DNA from 2 places in the Pseudoalteromonas sp. Angola-7 genome. Region 2 is predicted to be linked to the other one. Evidence: riboswitches for the same ligand, from Rfam matches in the RefSeq annotation. Region 2 holds a riboswitch; the other holds the start of a gene.
What was found. A riboswitch is a leader RNA that binds a small molecule or an ion and turns the genes downstream of it on or off. The one in region 2 is predicted to bind lysine.

Region 1: it holds a riboswitch for lysine, as region 2 does, so the genes downstream of both, dapA (4-hydroxy-tetrahydrodipicolinate synthase) here and lysC (lysine-sensitive aspartokinase 3) in region 2, are expected to answer to the same signal.

Annotation. Positions count from the first base shown of each region.
Region 1 is NZ_JAQREL010000013.1:63,721-73,676, forward strand. It holds gene PSH50_RS16000 (bifunctional GNAT family N-acetyltransferase/hotdog fold thioesterase) at 1-141, shown strand, start outside; gene PSH50_RS16005 (phospholipase A) at 214-1,248, opposite strand; gene PSH50_RS16010 (succinylglutamate desuccinylase/aspartoacylase family protein) at 1,458-2,579, opposite strand; gene PSH50_RS16015 (PLP-dependent decarboxylase) at 2,585-3,790, opposite strand; gene PSH50_RS16020 (2,3,4,5-tetrahydropyridine-2,6-dicarboxylate N-succinyltransferase) at 3,790-4,530, opposite strand; gene dapA (4-hydroxy-tetrahydrodipicolinate synthase) at 4,546-5,430, opposite strand; lysine riboswitch at 5,559-5,755, opposite strand; gene PSH50_RS16030 (DNA-3-methyladenine glycosylase I) at 5,950-6,654, shown strand; gene PSH50_RS16035 (YdiU family protein) at 6,657-8,063, shown strand; gene PSH50_RS16040 (OmpA family protein) at 8,398-9,456, shown strand; gene acnB (bifunctional aconitate hydratase 2/2-methylisocitrate dehydratase) at 9,765-9,956, shown strand, end outside.
Region 2 is NZ_JAQREL010000001.1:348,420-358,375, reverse strand. It holds gene PSH50_RS01675 (ATPase) at 1-2,463, opposite strand, end outside; gene PSH50_RS01670 (hypothetical protein) at 2,460-3,008, opposite strand; gene PSH50_RS01665 (hypothetical protein) at 3,012-4,283, opposite strand; lysine riboswitch at 4,574-4,746, shown strand; gene lysC (lysine-sensitive aspartokinase 3) at 4,823-6,208, shown strand; gene PSH50_RS01655 (4'-phosphopantetheinyl transferase superfamily protein) at 6,227-6,970, opposite strand; gene PSH50_RS01650 (sodium-dependent transporter) at 7,109-8,431, shown strand; gene PSH50_RS01645 (2-hydroxyacid dehydrogenase) at 8,499-9,479, opposite strand; gene PSH50_RS01640 (glutathione peroxidase) at 9,782-9,956, opposite strand, start outside.

The sequences.
Region 1 (9,956 bases), on a different contig from region 2:
TGTGTTGATGTGCAAACCTGTAAAGGTAAGCTCAGTGAGCTGGAAACAACAGGCAAAGCAAGCTACGTAGTACCTGTTACTATATTTGATGGCAGCGATGTTGTTGCAGAGTTTGAAGGGGTGTTTGCCGTTAAAAAATAACGAGTAACGCTTTAATAAAAAAGCCAAGCACTTTATAAAAGGGCTTGGCTTTTTTTATGGTGTATTAATAAATTATAGTAAATCGGTAAGTAATATACCTACACCAATACGCTCTACATCGGCGTTATAATCAATTAGGCTCTCACCGTAACCGTTAAAGTACTGCGCGTAGCCACGCAAACGACCCCAAAGCGGGAATGACCAATCTAGTTGAAGTGCACCACGGTTATCTGAATTTAAATTATTACGAGTCATAAAGCTAAACTCGTGATCGTGATAACGATACGCCCCGCCAAATTCAAAGTAACCCATGTATTTGTAAATATCTGGATTGTCGTCGCCATCGGCTTCTAATATATTGTCTTTTTCATCCTCGGCAATGCGATACCAAGGTTTAAAGCTAAATACAAAACCGCTCTTTTCCCATATAAAATCGGCGTAAATTCGGTTCCATGAACGAGAGTTTGGCTGGCTGCGGCCATTAGATTGGTGCGAAATACCCAGCGCTATGGCCATTTCGTCGCCCCAAAGTACGTTTTCTTGGTCTAGGTAGTTTACCCAAAATATTTCTGGTTCGTAGTTGGTTTCACGAAACGGAGAAGAAATCTCTGAGTTATAAATTTGCCAATACGACTGCAAGGTAAAGCCAAAAAATATGGCTTGGTCGTCATCTGCAAAATCATCGTACAGTGGCACTTTAATAGAAAGCTGATATTTAGCCTCTAGGTTATCAAGGGGTTCGCCATTTTCTTCATCTGTTAGCTCGTCAAAGCCATCAAACGGGCGATCGTTAGGGTGCGAGACATACGATAAAGGTAAAATGTAGTTACGTTTATGCGGCGTAATTACGTTACGATTTTTTTTGCTTACCTCTTCGCGAGCCTTGCGTTTATCAAGTGCGGTAAGTTGTTTGTTTTCTTCAAGGGCGGAGCACTTTGTGCGCAGCTCGTCTAAGGTTTGCTTACCATCGCCACCAATTACTTCATTTAAAATACATTGCTTAACTAGCTCTATGTCGTTGTCTTGTTCATTTTTTTTAACCTCTTGTTGGGCAAAAGAGGGTGTGCTTAGTAAAGCCGTAACTGCAATCCAATAACGCCAGCTCATTGTTTATTCCTTTGAGAGTAAGGTAGATTTATAAATTATAACGTGTTTTTACATTTGTAACGGTGAACTTTCACTGAATTTACACTTATTTGATTACCTTACGTTTACACCGTTATCACAGATCAAAAAAAGCGGCATATAGCCGCTTATATTGTAAGTTAGTTAACTTACTCTCACGCAATGAGAAGGGGGAGTTATAGCGCGGTGCGTTATAACTCAAATACGTTAGTAAAAAACTTATAAAGTTCAGTGCCTTGGTTTACGCTTGCTGAGGCAAAATGCAAAATAGCAATTGCATCGCAATCAAGGCTTAATGTTTGTAGGGGTTGCTCAGTTAAATAGCGCTCCATGCGTAATATATGGGCTATTGGCTCACCTGCCTTTATGTGTGCGCCTAACGGGGCAACATATTCAACCATGCCGCCAATCGGCGCATAATAAGCAAAGTAGTCATCTAAATGGCACGCATAACGAGTCATCTGCTTAGGTTGATACGCTGCATCTACCAATACATTTTTATGGTTCAAATAGCTTAAAATGCTGTTTGCATCGTCAAAGGCGGCTGCTAAATCTATTTTTTCTTGGCTGCCTAGCTCTACTGTAAAGGCCTCAACCTGTACATTAAAGTCCCTGCCTTGCGCACTAAGTGCATCACTTAGATGCCACCATGGGCAAAAGCTAGCTTCATCCATTGCGCCATCAAAGTCGCTTGGAATAAGCAGTACGTGTTCAATATTAAAATAACGTGCGCTGTCGCTGGCATACGTTGGACAGTAAAGATGCTTACTTGAAATAGGGCCCGTATGTAAGTCGAGCACGATATCGGCTTGATGCGCCAGCTTTTGTAGGTTAAGCGCAATGCGTTTACCGGTATTGAGTAAATAAGCTGGGCCGTTAAGTTTGGCATCTATTTCATCAAGCAGGGCTTTTTTAAAATTACTTTTTAAAGCTGCATCGTCGTACTGGCTATGCTCGTGTGCAAACTGGGTAACTAAATCACTATTGTAGTGATACATACGGTTCCAGTTAGTGCCAGTAATAGGGTCGAATCGGCCAAGGGTAAATTCCCCTGACTTTTGATTACAACCTATAGGGTTAGCATAAGGTACTAAGGTAATGTCGCCTTTTAAATTGAGCTGTTTTAACTGCTCTAGCAGCTGAAAAATAACCGCGTTACCTTGTACCTCGGCGCCATGCATATTGGCTTGAATATACACGCTTGGCCCGCTGCCATCGCCTTTTAAGCGATACACCGGAATAGTTAGGGGTAAGCCGTTTGCTACTTCCCCTACTACAATGTTTTCTTGGCTAATGGGTGTTGTTATGCTCATGTTTATTACCTTAAGTAGTGACTGGCATCTTCTGCTTGGCGCACACACGTGAGCTCGCCATTTTGTAACACGTATTCTGCAGCTAGTTCATGGCATAAAAAATAGGGCATGCTTTCGGTAAAACCATAGGCACCACATTGGCTAAACACCAGCCAGTCTTGCTCGTTTAAATCGCTTGGTAGGGTATGCTCGCCTAAGCAATCAAGGGCAGTACATAATGGGCCATATAAGCTCATTGCTTGTTCTGGCGCTGTTGATTCGCGCAGTAACGCCGCAGGAAAATCTTGGCTTGTAACAGCAGGGCGCAATAAGTGGTTAATACCACCGGTTAAAATAACTTGCTGTTGGCCGTAGTTTTGTTTGCACTCAACGACGGGGTTAGCGTAATGACCGCATTCGCCTACAGCGTAACGGCCAAGCTCCATCCAAAGCTCGTCTACACCCGCATCTTTTTTAATTTTTGCCAGCGCGGTGATTAATCCATCCCACTCAAGTGTTGCATCGTTTGGTGTGTAAGGAATACCTAAACCGCCGCCTAAGTCTAAAATTTTCAGGTTTATATTTAAGTTATTAGCCAAGGTGGTAAGCGGTGCAATCATTTGCGACCACAGCTCGCTTAGCTTTTGCGTGCTAAGCATGTTGCCCCACTGAAAAATATGTAGGCCATCAAAATTAAGTGCTGGGTAATCGCCAGTATTGAGCGCTTGCCATTCATCGCAACCAAGCCCAAACGGTGTAAGGCTGTCACCCCCTAATGGGTTTTTTTCACCTTCTGGCCAGCGTAATTGCACACGCAGTAATACTTGCAGCTGCGTATTTTGCAGCTGCGCTTGCTGGTTTAACCAACGTACTTGATTGAGGCTTTCGGCAACAAAAATACGCACGCCGCGCTCAATAAAGTGTTTAATTTGTTTAGGGCTCTTTGCAGGCCCTGTGTTGAGCACGCGCTGTGAACTAATACCTTGTGCAAGGACTTGTTCAAGCTCACCTTTACTTGCTACGTCAAAGTTAAATCCGGCGCTGTCTAGGCATTGAATAACCTTAGAAAGCGGATTGGCTTTTACCGCATACCAAAGCTTTACATCGGTTTGCGCAACTAAACGGGTAAGGTGTGCGTTTAGTTTGTCTAAGTCGTAAACAAAAAAAGGTGTATCAAGTTGCTGAGTAAGTGTATTTACGGCGGCCTTGATAGGCGTGCTCAAAAAGCTCATTATCGTAAAACCTCTTCTAGCAATAACGATGCATCGCTTTGCTCGTCGCGGTATTTAACAATGAGTGCACACGACATGCTTAGGCCTTGCTCACGAGCCCATTCGTTAGACGCAGGGCGAGAGCCTGGTATTACAATAGCGTACTCTGGGATTGGTTCGCCTTTATCTAGCTGACGCTCGTTAACGCAGTCGTATACCGGAATGGTTGCAGATAAACGTACGCCTGGTGCCAGTACTGCACCTTTTTTAACAACTACGCCTTCAACAATCACGCAACCTGCGCCAATAAACGCATCGTCTTCAACCACGACTGGGCTTGCCCCAATTGGCTCAAGTACACCACCAAGTTGAACAGCTGCACTTAAATGTACATTTTTACCAACTTGTGCACACGAACCCACTAATGCGTGGCTATCAACCATAGTCCCTTCGTCGATGTATGCGCCAATATTTACGTACGCTGGTGGCATAATAATAGTGCCTTTAGCTACGTAGGCACCGCGGCGAACACTGGTACCACCTGGTACCATACGCACGCCATCTTCAGTGCTAAATTCTTGTGGTGCAAGGTTGTGTTTATCTACAAACCCGCCTGCAAACTCGGTGTTAGTGCCATTTTTAAAGGCTTCTAAAATGCCTTGCTTTACTTCTACGTTAGCTTCCCATTGGCCGCTTTCGTTTTGTGATGCTGCGCGTACTGCGCCCGATTCTAAATTATTTAGTAGTTCTAACCAGCTCATTATAAAAACCTGTGTTTAATGCCAAGATAAAATGGTGTCGTTTGCAGTGGTAATGCAATCGGTTTGCGTTAACTCAAGATGCGTTAAAGGTGGACGCAACAGTGGGCTATTTAAACGCCCTTGCTGGTGCATTAGCACTTTAACGGGAATAGGGTTTGCTACAGCAAATAGGCTATTAATAGCGCGAGTCCACTGAGCAAATAAATTGGGGTGTTGACCGCTTAGGCTGCGCTTTACAAATTCGTGTGTTTGCAAAGGCCATGCATTGGCCGCAACCGAAACTAAGCCTTTTGCACCTGCTTGGGCAAAGTAGGGCATAAGTGCATCGTCGCCACTGTATAGCGCTAAATTAGGCGCGGCTTGTCGGTATGCTTCAAATTGGGTGATGTTGCCACTGGCTTCTTTTAAAGCCCACAGTTTTGGATGCGCTTTTAAGTTTTCAATGGTTTCGATAGGAATGCTTACACCGCTGCGCCCAGGTACGTTGTACAACATACACGGATGCGCGCTTTCGTTTAATAAGCTTTCGTACCAATGTGTTTGACCTACAGCCCCTGGTTTTGCATAAAGAGGCGAGCCTAATAAGTAGCTGTGAATAGGTAATTGGTTACAGTAGCTAACCCACTCTTTTTGTTGGGCCAAGTTACTACCACCAACAGCAACCATAAGCGGTACACTTGGTTTTAATTGGCACACGTGCTCAACAATGCCTTGCTGCTCTTTAAGTGTAAGGGCTAAGCCTTCACCTGTGCTACCGAGCAGTAAAATACCGTTGTGTGCCGCTTCTTGTTCGCTAACAAGTGTTGTGAGCGTGTCGTAGTCAACATTACCTTGTTGATCAAACGGCGTAACAAGCGCTGTCCACAGTGCGTAGTCGTCTAAATTGAAGTTGTGAATCATCTCTTACGAACCTATAAGGTGTTCGAGATATTAAGGAGGCTGTATGATGTGAGCCGCATTAACGTCGTTCGAACAGTATTCGAAGAGCGAATGGGCTTAAAATAATAGGGCGCACGGCCTTATTATTTAAGACCAGAAGCTCTCCACCAAACTAATAAGCTGCTCTAAAACAGCTATTGGTGACAGTCGCTAGGATTCAACCTAGTCGCCCGAAGTAATTGCTTCGCAAAAGCGTTTACCTCTCGGCGGTATTCCCCTCACATATGCTCACTGGAGTTTGCGCTCCTAACATACGCTACCTGAATAACGCACCTCTTCTAGCCCTTTGTATTTTGTTTAACCGCAAAAGGTTTAACAAAATACAATTTAAATAGGGTAATTGCGGCGATTAAAACATTTTAGCCGTCTAGGTGTCAAGTTGCAGGATACAGATTAGTTCATCGAAAATGTGGGTGGTTACGTATTAGCTGCTTTTCTCGTAAACTAACCCTATGAGCAGTGATGAGGTATTTAATAAGTATGGAAAAATTTAGCGATATTTATAAGCGAGCAGTAGAGCGAAAAGGTTCTGAAAAAATGCTTAAGTTATTACTCGCAAAACCCTTATCTAAAAAAGCATTAAGCGCATTAAGTGACGACGACTGGCTTGAAGAGTTTACCCGAAAAGTATTTCAAAGCGGGTTTTACTGGTCGGTAATAAACAGTAAATGGCCCGGTTTCAGAGAGGTTTTTTGGCAATTTAGTGTTGATAAATTACTTATGATGCCGCCCGATATGCTCGAGCAAAAAGCAACTGATGAGCGTATTATTCGTAATTATAAAAAGGTAAAAACAATTCCTGAAAATGCCTACATGATCCACGAAATAGCACAGCAACATGGCAGTTTTAGCAAGTTTGTAGCTAACTGGCCAAACGATGACATTATTGGTTTATGGGCGCATTTAAAAAAACACGGCGCCCGTTTGGGCGGCAATACAGGCCCGTATGCCTTAAGAGCGCTTGGTAAAGATACTTTTTTACTTTCGCGAGATGTAGAAAGTTACCTAAGAGCGCACAAAATTATCGATGGCGGCCTGCAAACTAAAAAATCACTCACTGCCGCACAGGCGTTTTTTAACGAAATGCAAAAGCAAAGTGGTTTGAGCCTGCAAGAACTTAGCTTAATTGTGGCTTACAGCGTGGGCGACAATCGCGTAGGCATAAGCCAACAAACAGAGGATTAACCATGAAACTAGTGCCAAGATACACTGACATAGCAGATAACTTCGCAATAGAGGACAGTCCTTCAAGCGTTGCAGCCCCGCAATTACTTTTGTGGAACGAAGCGTTAGCACAGCAGTTTAATATAGATGTTGAGCCAGCGCTGCGGGCCAGTACTTTTGCTGGTAACGAGCCACAACCGGTAAATGCTGTAGCGCTTGGCTATTCTGGGCATCAGTTTGGGCACTTTTCGCCGCGCTTGGGGGATGGGCGAGCGCACTTACTGGGTGCTATCAGCGATGATAAAAATCAGCTGTGGGATATTCAGTTAAAAGGCTCAGGCGCCACGCCTTTTTCAAGAGGAGGCGATGGACGATGTGCACTAGGCCCCGCTATTCGCGAGTATATTATGAGCGAAGCTATGCATGGCTTAGGAATTAAAACCACGCGGTGTTTAGCTGTTGTCGGCACAGGCGAAGCTGTTTATCGTAATCCGCCGCAACCAGGCGCAATTGTTACCCGCTTAGCAAGTAGTCATATTCGCGTTGGCTCGTTTCAGTATTTAGCAACTCAAGGTGATGTAGAGGGATTAAAAAAATTAGCTGATGTAGCCATTGAACGCCATTACCCAAGTATTCAATCAACAGGGGCTCAGCGCTATTTAGACTTTTTAGAAGCCGTTATAAATAGTCAGCTAGCGCTGGTTATTAGCTGGATGCGAGTAGGCTTTATTCATGGCGTTATGAATACTGATAATACCTTGATAAGCGGCGAAACTATCGACTACGGCCCGTGTGCAATGATGAATACCTTTGATTTTGATACCGTGTTTAGCTCAATTGATAAGCAAGGTCGCTATGCCTATGGTAATCAGCCAAATATTGTAAGTTGGAACTGCGCGCGTTTAGCTGAGAGCCTAATCCCGCTAATAGATGAAGATGACGAACAAGCTGTAAGTTTAATGACGCCGCTAATTAATCAGTTTTCTACGTTATTTAACGCGCAATATAATCAAATGTGGGCACAAAAATTAGGCTTAGCAGGTTATAAAGAAGACGATGTAGAGCTTGTAAGTAAGTTATTATTGTTATTTCAAGAGCATAAGCTCGATTACACCAATACCTTTGATGCCCTAACCGAGTCACTAGAGGGTGGCAAAGTGCCAGATGAATTAACGCAATGGGCCCAGTTATGGCAAAAAAGATGTGATGAAAACAGCTATAACCTAATGAGAGCGGCTAACCCAAGGGTTATACCGCGTAATCACATCGTCGAAGAAATACTTGCGCAATATAATCAGCACGGCGAGAGCGAGCTGCTAAGCGACTTTTTAATGGTGATGAGTAACCCATATGATAAAACAGCTAACTTAGCCCGCTTTCAAGAGACAGGTAAAGATGACAAGGGCTATCAAACTTTTTGCGGTACTTAAGTATTGTAATTAATTGTAAGTTTTTGATTATAAATAGTCATTTTTAAATAATGCAGTGTACAATGATTGAGCAGTTACTCGCTCGGTGTTATTGTGCGCATTCATAAAAAGTAACTATTTATAAATTACCATAATTTATTAATTGCAGATTAGGTAAAAATTTTTACTTAACCTACAATTGGTGGTTGGAATGCCTGTAGATCGTTGAAAAAATTTATAAACTTTATTTTTCGTTAAGTATCGATTAACAAAAGCTCGGGTAGTGTGTACAAAACTGGTTGAGCTAGTATTGATTAGCTACAATTTTCTAAGTTGTTAAAATGGGAAGAAAACAATGAAATTAAAATCACTTACAATTGCAATTGCGTTAGCTGCAACTAGCGCGTCTACATTCGCTGCCGATAAAGAAGAAGGTTTCTACATTGGTGCATTTGGTGACTACTATGATGCGTCATGGGAAAACATGCGCGCTCAAGCTGGCCTTGACGTAAACGAGTCAACTGGTTGGGGTGTAGAAGCAGGTTACCGTTTCAGCGATTACTGGAGCGCACGCCTTGAGTATGCAGATATGGACTTTAACGCGTTCGATAAAGCTGCGGGCAATCGTAATAATATCGACGGCGAGCGTTACGGTATTGATGCGCTTTACCACCTTGACGGCGGTCCTTTCTACGGTCTATTCGGTATTAAAGAAATGGACGTAGTAGATGACAACACATTCTTAAACGCAGGTGTTGGTTACCAACACTTTATTACTGATGGCTTTTTCGTAAACGCTGAAACTGCGGTATACCAAGGTCTTGATAAAGGTTACACAGATGTAGGTGCTAAAATTGGTATTAACTACTTATTTGGCCAAAACTCTATGCCTGCACAGCCTGTAGAGCCAGCGCCTACAGCAGTAGTAGAAGTACCTGTAGAACCTAAAGACAGCGACAACGACAACATCCTAGATAAAGATGATAAATGTCCTAACACGCCAATGACAGACGCTGTTGATGGCGATGGCTGTACTTTATACGAAGACCGTGAAGTAACAACAAGCTTATTAGTTACTTTCCCACATGATTCTGCACAAGTTGGTCAACGTTACTTTGACGACATTGCATCAGTATCTGAGTTCTTAAAAGAGCACGAAGATACAACTGTACTACTTGAAGGCCACGCGTCAGCGGTAGGTAACGCAAACTACAACAAGATGCTTTCTAAAAAGCGTGCTGATGATGTAGCACAAGAGCTAATTAAAGATGGCATTGCTGAAGATCGCATTACAACTGTTGGTCTAGGTGAAGAACGTCTTAAAAACACAGCTAACACGAAAGAAGCTCACGCTGAAAACCGTCGTGTAGAAGCACATGTAAAATCTATTGAACGTGTAAAAGTTAAGCGTTAATAGTTACTTACTTTATTTTAAAAACCCAGCTTAGTGCTGGGTTTTTTTATGCCTTTAAAACAGCATATGCAGTATTAATTTGATTAAACAAGAATGATTATTACTTAACAAACATTCACGAAAATAGAATTTACGCTTACCACTATTCATAACATTTATAGTCGGTATAATCAGTTGCTTAGCTGGATGGATTTTCATCTATACATAAAAGCTTTATAATCCCGCGTTAGAATACTATAAGTATTGGGTTACTTTTTTTGCGCATGAGGCGCTACCGAATACTTTCACGTCACCAAGAGGGCAATATTGTGCTACAAGAATATCGTAAACACGTAGAAGAACGTGCCGCGTTAGGTATCGTACCAGCGCCATTAGATGCTCAGCAAACGGCTGATCTTATTGAACTAATTAAAAACCCACCAGCGGGTGAAGAAGAGTTCATCTTAGATTTACTAATCAACCGCGTACCACCAGGCGTTGATGATGCAGCATACATCAAA
Region 2 (9,956 bases):
TTTTTCAAAGTGTTCGGTTTCGCCAGCGCGGTTAACCACTTCAAAACGAATATCAAATAAATCAGTTAATGTAAGGCCTGCTTTGTCGGAGGCAAGTTTTATTAGGTGATCTTTTGCTTCGTTTACCGCGCTTTCGCTGTAAGGTTCTTGGCTTAATAAATCAAGGGTGTCGCCTTGTTCAAACTGATGCGACGTGCTGATAATGGTATCAATACTATCAACCAGCATTTTGCGCGGTATTACGTTAATTTTAAACGCTTGAAGGTTAGAAATACGGTGCTGGCTTATCCCTTTATTAAAGCTGTTCATTTCGCGGCGAAGTCGGTCTAAGTCTTCACGCAAGCCTTTAATTGTGGCGGCTACTTCGGTCAGGGCTACGCGGCCTTGGCGCTCAACGGCATCGCGTTCGTTATCAAGGTTATGAAACGCGCTAATCAACTTTTGGTATTTAGTAAATTCGTCGTTTTCGTTATCGAACTTAGTAATACCCGCGTTATATACATGCAAATAGGTATTACGCACGTTTATGTCAAAGTTGCGCAGCTCTTGGCAGTCTTTATTAAAGTGATGTACTAGGTCACTTAAGTTATCAAAGTCGACTGTTATATCAATCATATACGGGGTTACTTTACCGCTGTATAAATCAAGCGTGTGGTCAATTCGCTCGCTTTTAACTTGGCGTAGGCGCTCGGTTTGGCGATTAATTTGCTCTTGCTTAGATTTAATTAACGAGCGCCTGTCTGCAATTGAGCCACTATTTTTTTGAATGTCATGTAGGTAGTCGTCAACTTGTTCGCGCTCTGCTAATAACTGCTCTTTTAGCATAGATTGCGCTTCTACCGACTGTTGCATTACCTCAAATTGCTCTAAGCGTTTTAGGGCGCTCTCTGCGCTCATTAACTCATCGTAAAGTGCATCTTTTTCTTTTTGTTTATCGGCCACGTTAGCGGCTACTTCGCGCTGTTGTTTAAACTCTTTTAACGAGCGTTCCAGCGCGTCTAGCTGAGCGCTAAGCTGGGCTTTGTTTTCGCCGCTTTGCATTTGCACTGGCGAGAGTTTTTTAAGCTTAATGCTTGCCCCTGGCAGGGTTAGTACACCGCCTTTAACGCTTTCGCTTAATAACGATAAAAATTCCCCAAAGGCGTCTTCATCGTCAATGGTTATATCGCCATTGCTGGTGGTGGCAAACGAGAGTATATCGGGGTTTAAAATGCGCGATATTTCTTCTACTTCTTTAAGCGATAGGTCTTCGCGCATTCGGGTAAACAAATTAAACTCAAGGTTTTTAAGCTGCAGTTTTAAGCTTTTAATTTGTTTTTGCGTTTCGCTAATGCGGTAATGAAGCGTGTGTAGGCTTTGCCCTTGTGCGCTGGTAATAGAGTGCGAAAGCGACTCGTAGTCTTGCTTAAGTTGGCCAAGGTTGGTTTTAAGGGTGGCTTTATTTACCAGTTCAAATTCGCTTTTAAGAGCGCTGTAATCTAAAAACCATTGCTCAATTTGGGTTTGCCTGCGTTCTATATCGCGCGATTGCTGTACGTATAAGCTTTGCTTTTGCTCAAACTCGTGTTTTTCGTGCTCTATGTCTTCAAGGGCAATGGCTAGTTCGCTTAGTTGCTCTTCTTGGTAGGTATCAAAGTCTATTAATGCTTGATCAATTTTAGGCGCGTAGGCTGCTAACTTACCTTTAAGCACAGTTTGGTTTTCAAGCATTGATTCAAGCGCTGTTATTGGCTCTTGCATTGATTCAAGCGCTTTTAATTCGCGTTTAGCACGATTTACTTTATCAAACGAGCGACGCCATACTTCGTAAAAGTCCACTTTAGAGTTAGACATATGGCGTTCAAACACACGCAGCATAAAGCGTTTAACATCGCTTGCGCCTAATTTGTGTAAGTTAAGAATACGCCTAAAAATTTCTTTATAAATGGCGGAGTCTTGCACGTTATTAAGCGGGATCATTTTTAAATTAATGTCGCCGTCAAAAGGGGTTGCGCCGCCGGTAAGCAGGGCGTTTAGCTCTTGTGCTTTAAGCTCTATAGGGTTGTAACCTTGCGTTTTTAAATGATTAAACAGCTTGGTAAACTTAATAATGGTATTACCTTGCGTGTACTGCGCTAAATCAAGTTTGCCCTGATAACAAAAGTACTGGTGCGCGTAACCGGCTATTTTACCAAGGCCTGCTACACCAATAACCACCGAGCCATGGGGGAGGTTGGCTTCGAGCAAAATGTACGACTGATCCGATGAAAAATAAAATTTACGGGTTTCATCTAAATCGTGCCCGTCCCATTCGGTTAGGCGCAAATCATTTATTAGCGGAAATTGCAGGGCGTTAATAACCGAGCTTTTACCGGTATTGTTAGGTGCACAAATAGAGCTGCTTTTATCAAGCGGAATAACACATTTTGCATAGCCTGCGGTATTAAGTAGGGCGAGTTTACTTAGTCCGTATAAGTTTTTCATTGCTCGTCCTCTGTAATGTAGGTTTCTTCGTTTACTTCCATAAGTGCATCAATATAGCGGTGAATAGGCGCTTGTAGCATAAAGCCGCCTTCGACTTCGCGGGCAAGGCCTAAACGTACCATGCGCAGGTATACGTCTTTTCGTAAATCTGAGCCCGAAAATATCTCAAGTTGATCAAACAAGTGTTTATTAATTTGCACTAAGGTTTGCATCAGTTCTAAGTCGTTTACTTCATCAAATAGGGCACGCATTGGGTCTTTACCCGTATTGGCAAAGTGCTCAATTAAAATGTAAATAGTCAGTGCAATAGCACGGGATATTTTACCCATGTTTGGCGTGCTTTCGTCGCTGGCAAAGTAGTAAAAGCCGCGGCTGTCGTGTTTTAAATCGTGGCCAAGGGCGTTAAATAAGGCGCTGTAAGATTCTATGTGCTGGTCAAGCTCTTGCCACATTACGTTGTCTTGTTCGCAAATATGGTAACCCGCACCTAATTTTTTATTAATGGCTTGTAGGTGCGTAAGCTCGTCTAAGTTTATATGTGTCATGTGTTACTCGTCTGCCTGTGTATCTGGCTGAGGCGCAGAATTAAATGGGTATAACGAAAAATGTTGGCCGGCAATTTTTACGCGTGTTTTTTCATCGCTTTGGCTAATGTGAATTTCACTGTCGCTGACTAGTTTTTGATATAAAAATAGCATTTCGTCGGCGTCTAATTCTGGGTAGCTTTCATCTAAAAATTGCAGTAATGGCTGGGGCTTTTTACGTTTTTTATTAAAGCGTTTTGCAAAGCTTGTTTTAACATCGTGGTAATCAGGAATGTTTGGCGTAACAAATGCCGGCACGTCTTGTTGCTCTGGGAGCTGGTATTCTTCGTGTTCAAATTCTACCAAGCTTGCCATATAGGCAACTATATGACGCTGCTGGCCAAGCGAATAACGCTGCGCATCGCTTACAAAGTTTGGTTGTACCGCGCTTAGCATGTTGTCTACGCCATTTTTACGCACAAGGCCCAGCACTTTTGCTGCCTGGCGGGTAATTAGGTTATTACGGCGTAGCTCTTCGCGCAGTGGCATAAGCATATCGGCACTTTTGCGTAAGCTTTCTCGGCCAACTAAATGCATTTCGAGTATCCGAGTACGCAATTGCTCAAGCATACGTTTGTCGTTGTAGGCTTTACCTGAGCGTTCAATGTGCTCTATTTGCTTACTTATTTGTTGCTCAATAAGTGTAAAACAGGCATGAAAGTCACCGCGAATATCGACCATTTCAAGCATCGGCTCTATGTATTCGTCAAAGGCTTCTATTACCGCTTTGTAGCGCTTTTGCAAAGATTGCACCGCGTGATCAGATTTAGCTTGCTCAACAATGTTTAAAATAGCGTTTTCGTTGTGCGCGTAAAGCTTCATTATTTTACGCACCCGATCATCCATAATGCGGCTATAGCGGCGTAAATCGTCAAAGTCTTCTATTTCGCCGGCATTATCTAAACGGTTTCCTAGGCGTGCTAAATCATCAACCAAAACGCTAATTTCTTGTGCTAAACCTAGGTGTTCTTCTTGTAATAAAAAGGTCGCAAAATCGGCAATGGCGCGGTTTATTTCAAGCTGGGATGATTTAGCCAATGGAATAAGTATATCTTGATTGAGCAAACGATTTGTTTCTTTGTAAATGCGCTCGTTTGTCCATGTGGGCTGTTTTTGCTTAATAGCGTTTTGCACGTCTTTGAGGCTAAAGTCGGCCATTTTAAAACGTTTAAATAATAGCTCTAAAACACCCCAATGTTCGCTAAGGGTGTTAAGCAGCTTTTTAGCTGGGATCATAATGCGGTGATACATCCTAGTAATGAGTTAACTACACTTAAAGCAGAGCGTAGTTTTTATATTTTTATAATAAAAAGTACTCGTTATTAACTGGCTTAATTTACACATTTTTTTAGCTGGCGTACAGGCGAGTTACATTAAGCGCTGTAAAAGTAGCCAGCAATGTAAACCTTGGCTAAATTATTCGCGTTATATTAACTAAAACACCTTGACAGCTAGACGTCTAAACGATAACTTTCAAAGCCCCGCTACACAGTGGGGTTTTGTTTTATTAGCCACAGGTTAATACAACATTCAGAAGAGGTGCGATACTTAGGTATTTAATGGTAGGTGACGAACGCCCATAACCATTAAAGAGGGAAGTACTCGCCGAGGAAAACAAGGTTACGTCAACCGTGTTTTTCGGTTTATGGGGCTGAATCCCCAAAACTGTCACCAACTTAGGTGGAGAGCTTCTGGCAGTGGACACATCTTATTTGCATTCCTTTGCCAAGTTCTTCTTGTTTTTTAGCGGTTTGGATACCGCGAAAGGAGACGAAATGACTACCCAATCAGTGCCACAAACAGTATCAGGCGCAAAATCAGATTACATCGTTGCCAAATTTGGCGGAACCAGTGTTGCAAACTTTGAAGCGATGAGTCGCTGCAGCGAAATTATTGTTGCAGATAAAAGCGTACGTATTGTAGCTGTGAGCGCCAGTGCCGGCGTAACTAACCACTTAGTTGCACTGTGCAAATCCGACCTTAGTAAAGAGCAGCGCCAAGCACACATAGATGGCGTATTGGCTATTCAACAGGCTATTTTAGATGAGCTGTCGCTTGATGCCGATTTAGCGGTGGGTTTTAACGAGACGTTAAAAGCGTTTCAAACGTTAGCCCTTGAAATACTCACTACTGATCAACAACACGATGAGCTGCTTAGCTTTGGCGAACGTTTATCGTCTTATTTATTTGCTCAAGTGTTGCGCTTAAAAGGCTTAAATGCAGATAGGTTTGATGTACGCAAAGTGCTTAAAACAGACAGCCAATTTGGTAAAGCAACGCCCGATGTTGCGGCCACTGCACAAGCGGCTAAAGACCTGTTAATTCCGTTATTAGATGAGCAAGTAATAGTTACACAAGGGTTTATTGGTAGTGATGAATTTGGCCAAACCACAACGCTTGGTCGTGGTGGCTCTGACTACAGTGCGGCGTTATTAGCAGAGGCTATTAACGCTAAAAGTGTACACATTTGGACCGATGTAGTGGGTATTTTTAGCACCGACCCGCGTTTATGCGCTAAGGCAACGCCAATTGCCCGTTTAAGCTTTGATGAAGCCGCAGAAATGGCGACATTTGGCGCAAAAGTATTGCACCCTGCAACTATTTTACCAGCAAGCCGTAGCCATATTAATGTATTTGTAGGCTCTAGCCGCGAGCCAGAGCGCGGAGGAACGTGGATTGAGCGTGAAAAATCGCAGCAGCCAGGTATTCGTGCCGTTACGCAGCGTAAAAACCAAATATTGCTAACGCTTAAAAGCCCAGAAATGTTATTAGCAAGTGGCTTTTTGGCCCGTGTATTTACTATTTTAAGTGAATTTAATATATCGGTAGATTTAGTTACTACCTCAGAAATAAGTGTTGCCATTACGCTCGATAACGCGCCTAATGCCTCGCGACCTGAGCTTGAGCAAGCGTGTTTAGATAAATTGGCCGAATTTTGTCATGTATCGGTTGAAAACAACTTAACCTTAGTGGCGCTTATAGGCTCTGAAATACAGCTACGCCAGCACGAAATGAACCTAATGAACGTATTAAAAGAGTTTAATATTCGATTAATTTGTCATGGTGCAAGCAAGCACAACTTATGCTTTTTAGTAGAGCAAAGCGAGTCAGATACAGTGGTACAAGCAATACACAGCCGCTTATTAGAAAGCGCTGCTTAAGCTTTTAAAGCCAAGTTATTAAGTATCCAAGTTATTAAGTATAAAGCACCGCCAGTCGGTGCTTTTTTTATGCGCCACGCTTATATCAAACTCCTCATTGGCAACCGTTATGCTGTTACTCGATGCTGTAAGGTTTAACAAAGAAAATTCATCAAATACATTTGGGCTAAGCAATTGCGCTATTGGGCGGCTAGTTGCTTTAGCGAGTGACTCTTTTAAGGTCCAAATTCTAAAAAAGCGGTGGGCTTGCTCTTTTATAGCCAAAGGGGCGGTAATTAAGGCAATTTCAGCCTTATGATAAAAATGCTTAGCGAGCTTTTCGAATGGGCGTTTTAAGTTTATTTTTTCAATATCAAAGCCAAACTCCGCCTTAGTAACATTAAGTGCAACGCCAACTAAGCCATGTGAGTGCGAAATACAGGTATTAATAACGGTGTTGTTTATATGGAGCTGTAGTTTTGAGCATTCTTCATTAAAGTGGGTGCTCATTTTATTAAGCGGTATGTGTGCGTATTGGGGCTGAGTATGCTTTGCAAGTTGCTTTAGTAATATACGCGATGCTACATATTCTTGCTTTGCTTGCATGCGTTTACGGCGATTTATAACGCTTAGCTCAAATGGGCTTAGGTACTGGGTTAAATCAAGGTGTTCTACATTAAGTGTGTTGGCATTAAACACTAAAATAGTATTGTTGCTAGGGGGTAAATCGCTATAAAAAGAGGGAGCAATACTTAGGGTGTTTTTAAAAAAGAGGTTAGTCATACGCGCTTAAAATAAGTGAGTGCTGTAATTATGAGCGGTTAACAGCGCTTATTTATGCCAAAAGCAATTTTATTACTCAGTTGGCATTAAATATGGTTTAATTCACAATAATCAAAGAATAACAGAATTTGTAGATGTATGGCACAAGTGCGTGATGGATTTCAAAGCCGTTTTGGTTTTGTTTTAGCCGCTGCAGGCGCAGCAGTGGGTTTAGGTAATATTTGGGGTTTTCCTACGCAGGCGGCCAACCATGGTGGCGGTGCATTTTTATTGGTTTACTTTGTAGTTATATTTTTACTTGCGCTACCTGCGCTTTATACCGAACTTTATTTAGGCCACCAAGCGCAAGCAAACCCAGTAAAAGCATTGGGTAATGCGTGGCAAAATACCAACAAAAAAGTAGGGGCTGCCGCAGGATATATTGGCCTTGCGGGCGCTGTGGTTATGCTTAGCTTTTATTCTATTGTAGCTGGGTGGATGCTCTCTTACGCGATAGAGCCTATTACTACATTTTTTGGTTTTACCGCCGCAAGCGAATTTTTACACAGCGACTCTATGGTGCGTAATTTTATATTTACGCCGCTTATGCTTATTTTAACCGCCAGTATTATTTTAAAAGGGGTTAAGTCGGGTATTGAAACTTGGTCACGTCGTTTAATGCCATTGTTATTGGTGCTACTAATAGGCTTAATTTTTTATATAGCTAGTTTAGAAGGCGCCAGCGAAGGGTTTGCTGCTTATTTAATTCCTAATTTTAGCCAAGTGCTTGACCCAAATTTAATTATTGCTGCAATGGGGCAGGCGTTTTTCTCGCTCTCATTAGGGGTTGGCTGCATGATGATTTATGGCTCGTACCTGCAGCCAGATGCAAACCTGCCAAAACTAACTGCAAGCGTTGCACTACTTGATACCAGTGTGGCATTTTTAGCAGGTTTACTGATAGTGCCTGCAATTTATGTAGCGCAGCATAACGGGGTAGAGGTGTTTAGCGGCGGAAAACTTATAGGTGAAGGGCAGCTTATATTTGCTATTTTGCCTGAGCTTTTTAGTACCATGGGCGAAATTGGCTTACTAATTGGGTTACTGTTTTTTGTACTTATGTCGATTGCATCGGTTACATCGACTATTTCTACCACAGAAATACCGGTAGCGTTTTTAGTAGAAAACCACCGCGTAGATCGTACTAAAGCAACGTGGGCCGTTAGCCTAGTGGTGTTAATATGCGCTAGTGCAATAATATTAAACTTTGAGTGGTTATTTGGTTTAGTGATCATGCTATTTACTCAGTACCAACTTCCACTTATGGGGCTGTTTTATTTTATAACCGCAGGTTGGATGTGGAAACGCGGTAATAAGCTTCATAAAGCCAGCACCGGCACGCATTACTGGTTTGCTCAATACATTCGTTTTGTGTGCCCAGTATTAATGACTCTTGTTTTTGCAAACGTTGCGTTTGGCTAAAGTATTTTAAGCTTTACCCGTTATGTAAATAGCAAAACGGGTAAAGCTAAATTAATGGGCCGCAGCTTTATAAAACCTCATTAGTTAAAGGTCTCTGTTCATTAATTTCTATTGCGTTTTGTATGGTGGTATTGGCAATTTCGCTAAGGGCTTCTTGAGTAAAAAAGCCTTGGTGGCCAGTTATTAATACGTTTTTAAAACTAACTAAGCGCGAGAATATATCGTCTTGGTTTATCTCGTCGCTATGGTTTTTAAAAAATAGCTCCGACTCCTGCTCGTACACATCAAGCCCTAAATACCCTAGCTTTTTAGTTTTAAGCGCATTTATACACGCTTTGCTATTAAGTAGCGCACCGCGCGAAGTGTTAATTAGCATTACCCCAGGTTTCATTTTATTAAATGCATCGTCATTTATTAAATGGTGTGTTTGCTCATTCAGTGGGCAGTGCAGTGAAATTATATCGCTTTGAGTAAGCAGCGAATCTAAATCGGTAATGGTGTAATTGCCAGGTGTTGCATAAGGGTCGCACACTAAAACATCCGCGCCAAAGCCATTTAAAATATTACAAAGGGCAAGGCCAATTTTACCACAACCTATAATGCCAACTGTTTTGCCGTGTAAGTTAAAGCCTAATAAACCGTTTAAATCAAAGTTGTCTTCGCGTACGCGGTTATAGGCTTTATGTGTTTTACGGCTAAGGGTAAGCATAAGTGCAACACAGTGCTCAGCTACGGCTTCTGGGCTGTATGCGGGTACTCGTAATACCTTAATGTTGTGTGCTTTGGCAGCCACTAAATCAACATTATTAAACCCTGCGCAGCGAAGTAAAATAGTATTAATTCCATGCTCAGCAAGGTGCTCAATAACGAAGGCGTTAACCGTGTCGTTTACAAATACACACACAGCATCAAACCCTTTAGCAAGCAGGGCTGTTTGCTCGTTCAGTGCTTGCTCAAAGTAACAAATCTCTATTTGCGGGTGTTTGTTAATACTGCGCTCAAAAAAAGGCTGCTCGTATTTTTGCGTACTAAAAAAAGCAATGTTCATGTTATTTACTCCAAAGCCTAGCTGTTATACCAATGCGCATAATCAAGTGATCTATTTTGAGGATGTAAAAACGCGTTGATAGTAAGGCAAAAAATTCGCTATTTAGTTGTTCTCGGCAATTGCTCCTGCATTGCTCTACCTTCTGCATCCATGCAGTCGTAAATGAGAGTTTTTTAACGCAGATAGCGACACGTTTAGCCTCTAAAATAATTAAGTATTATTGCCGATTGGTGTTATACATAACCTTAAACTAGTTTAATAAAGCATGCTTGAGTAACCACCCATTTATTGATTTAGAATAATTAAGCGCCTTTTAATGCATTAAAGTTGGGTATTATTTTTGCGTTATTTAAGTTATTAGCGTTTAGTGCGCTAGGTAAGTTTGCCTCAATGACCTGTTTAAGCGTTTCGGGCTTGGTGCGCGGCGCATAACGTGCAACGAGCTGACCTTGTGGGTTAATTAAAAACTTGGTGAAG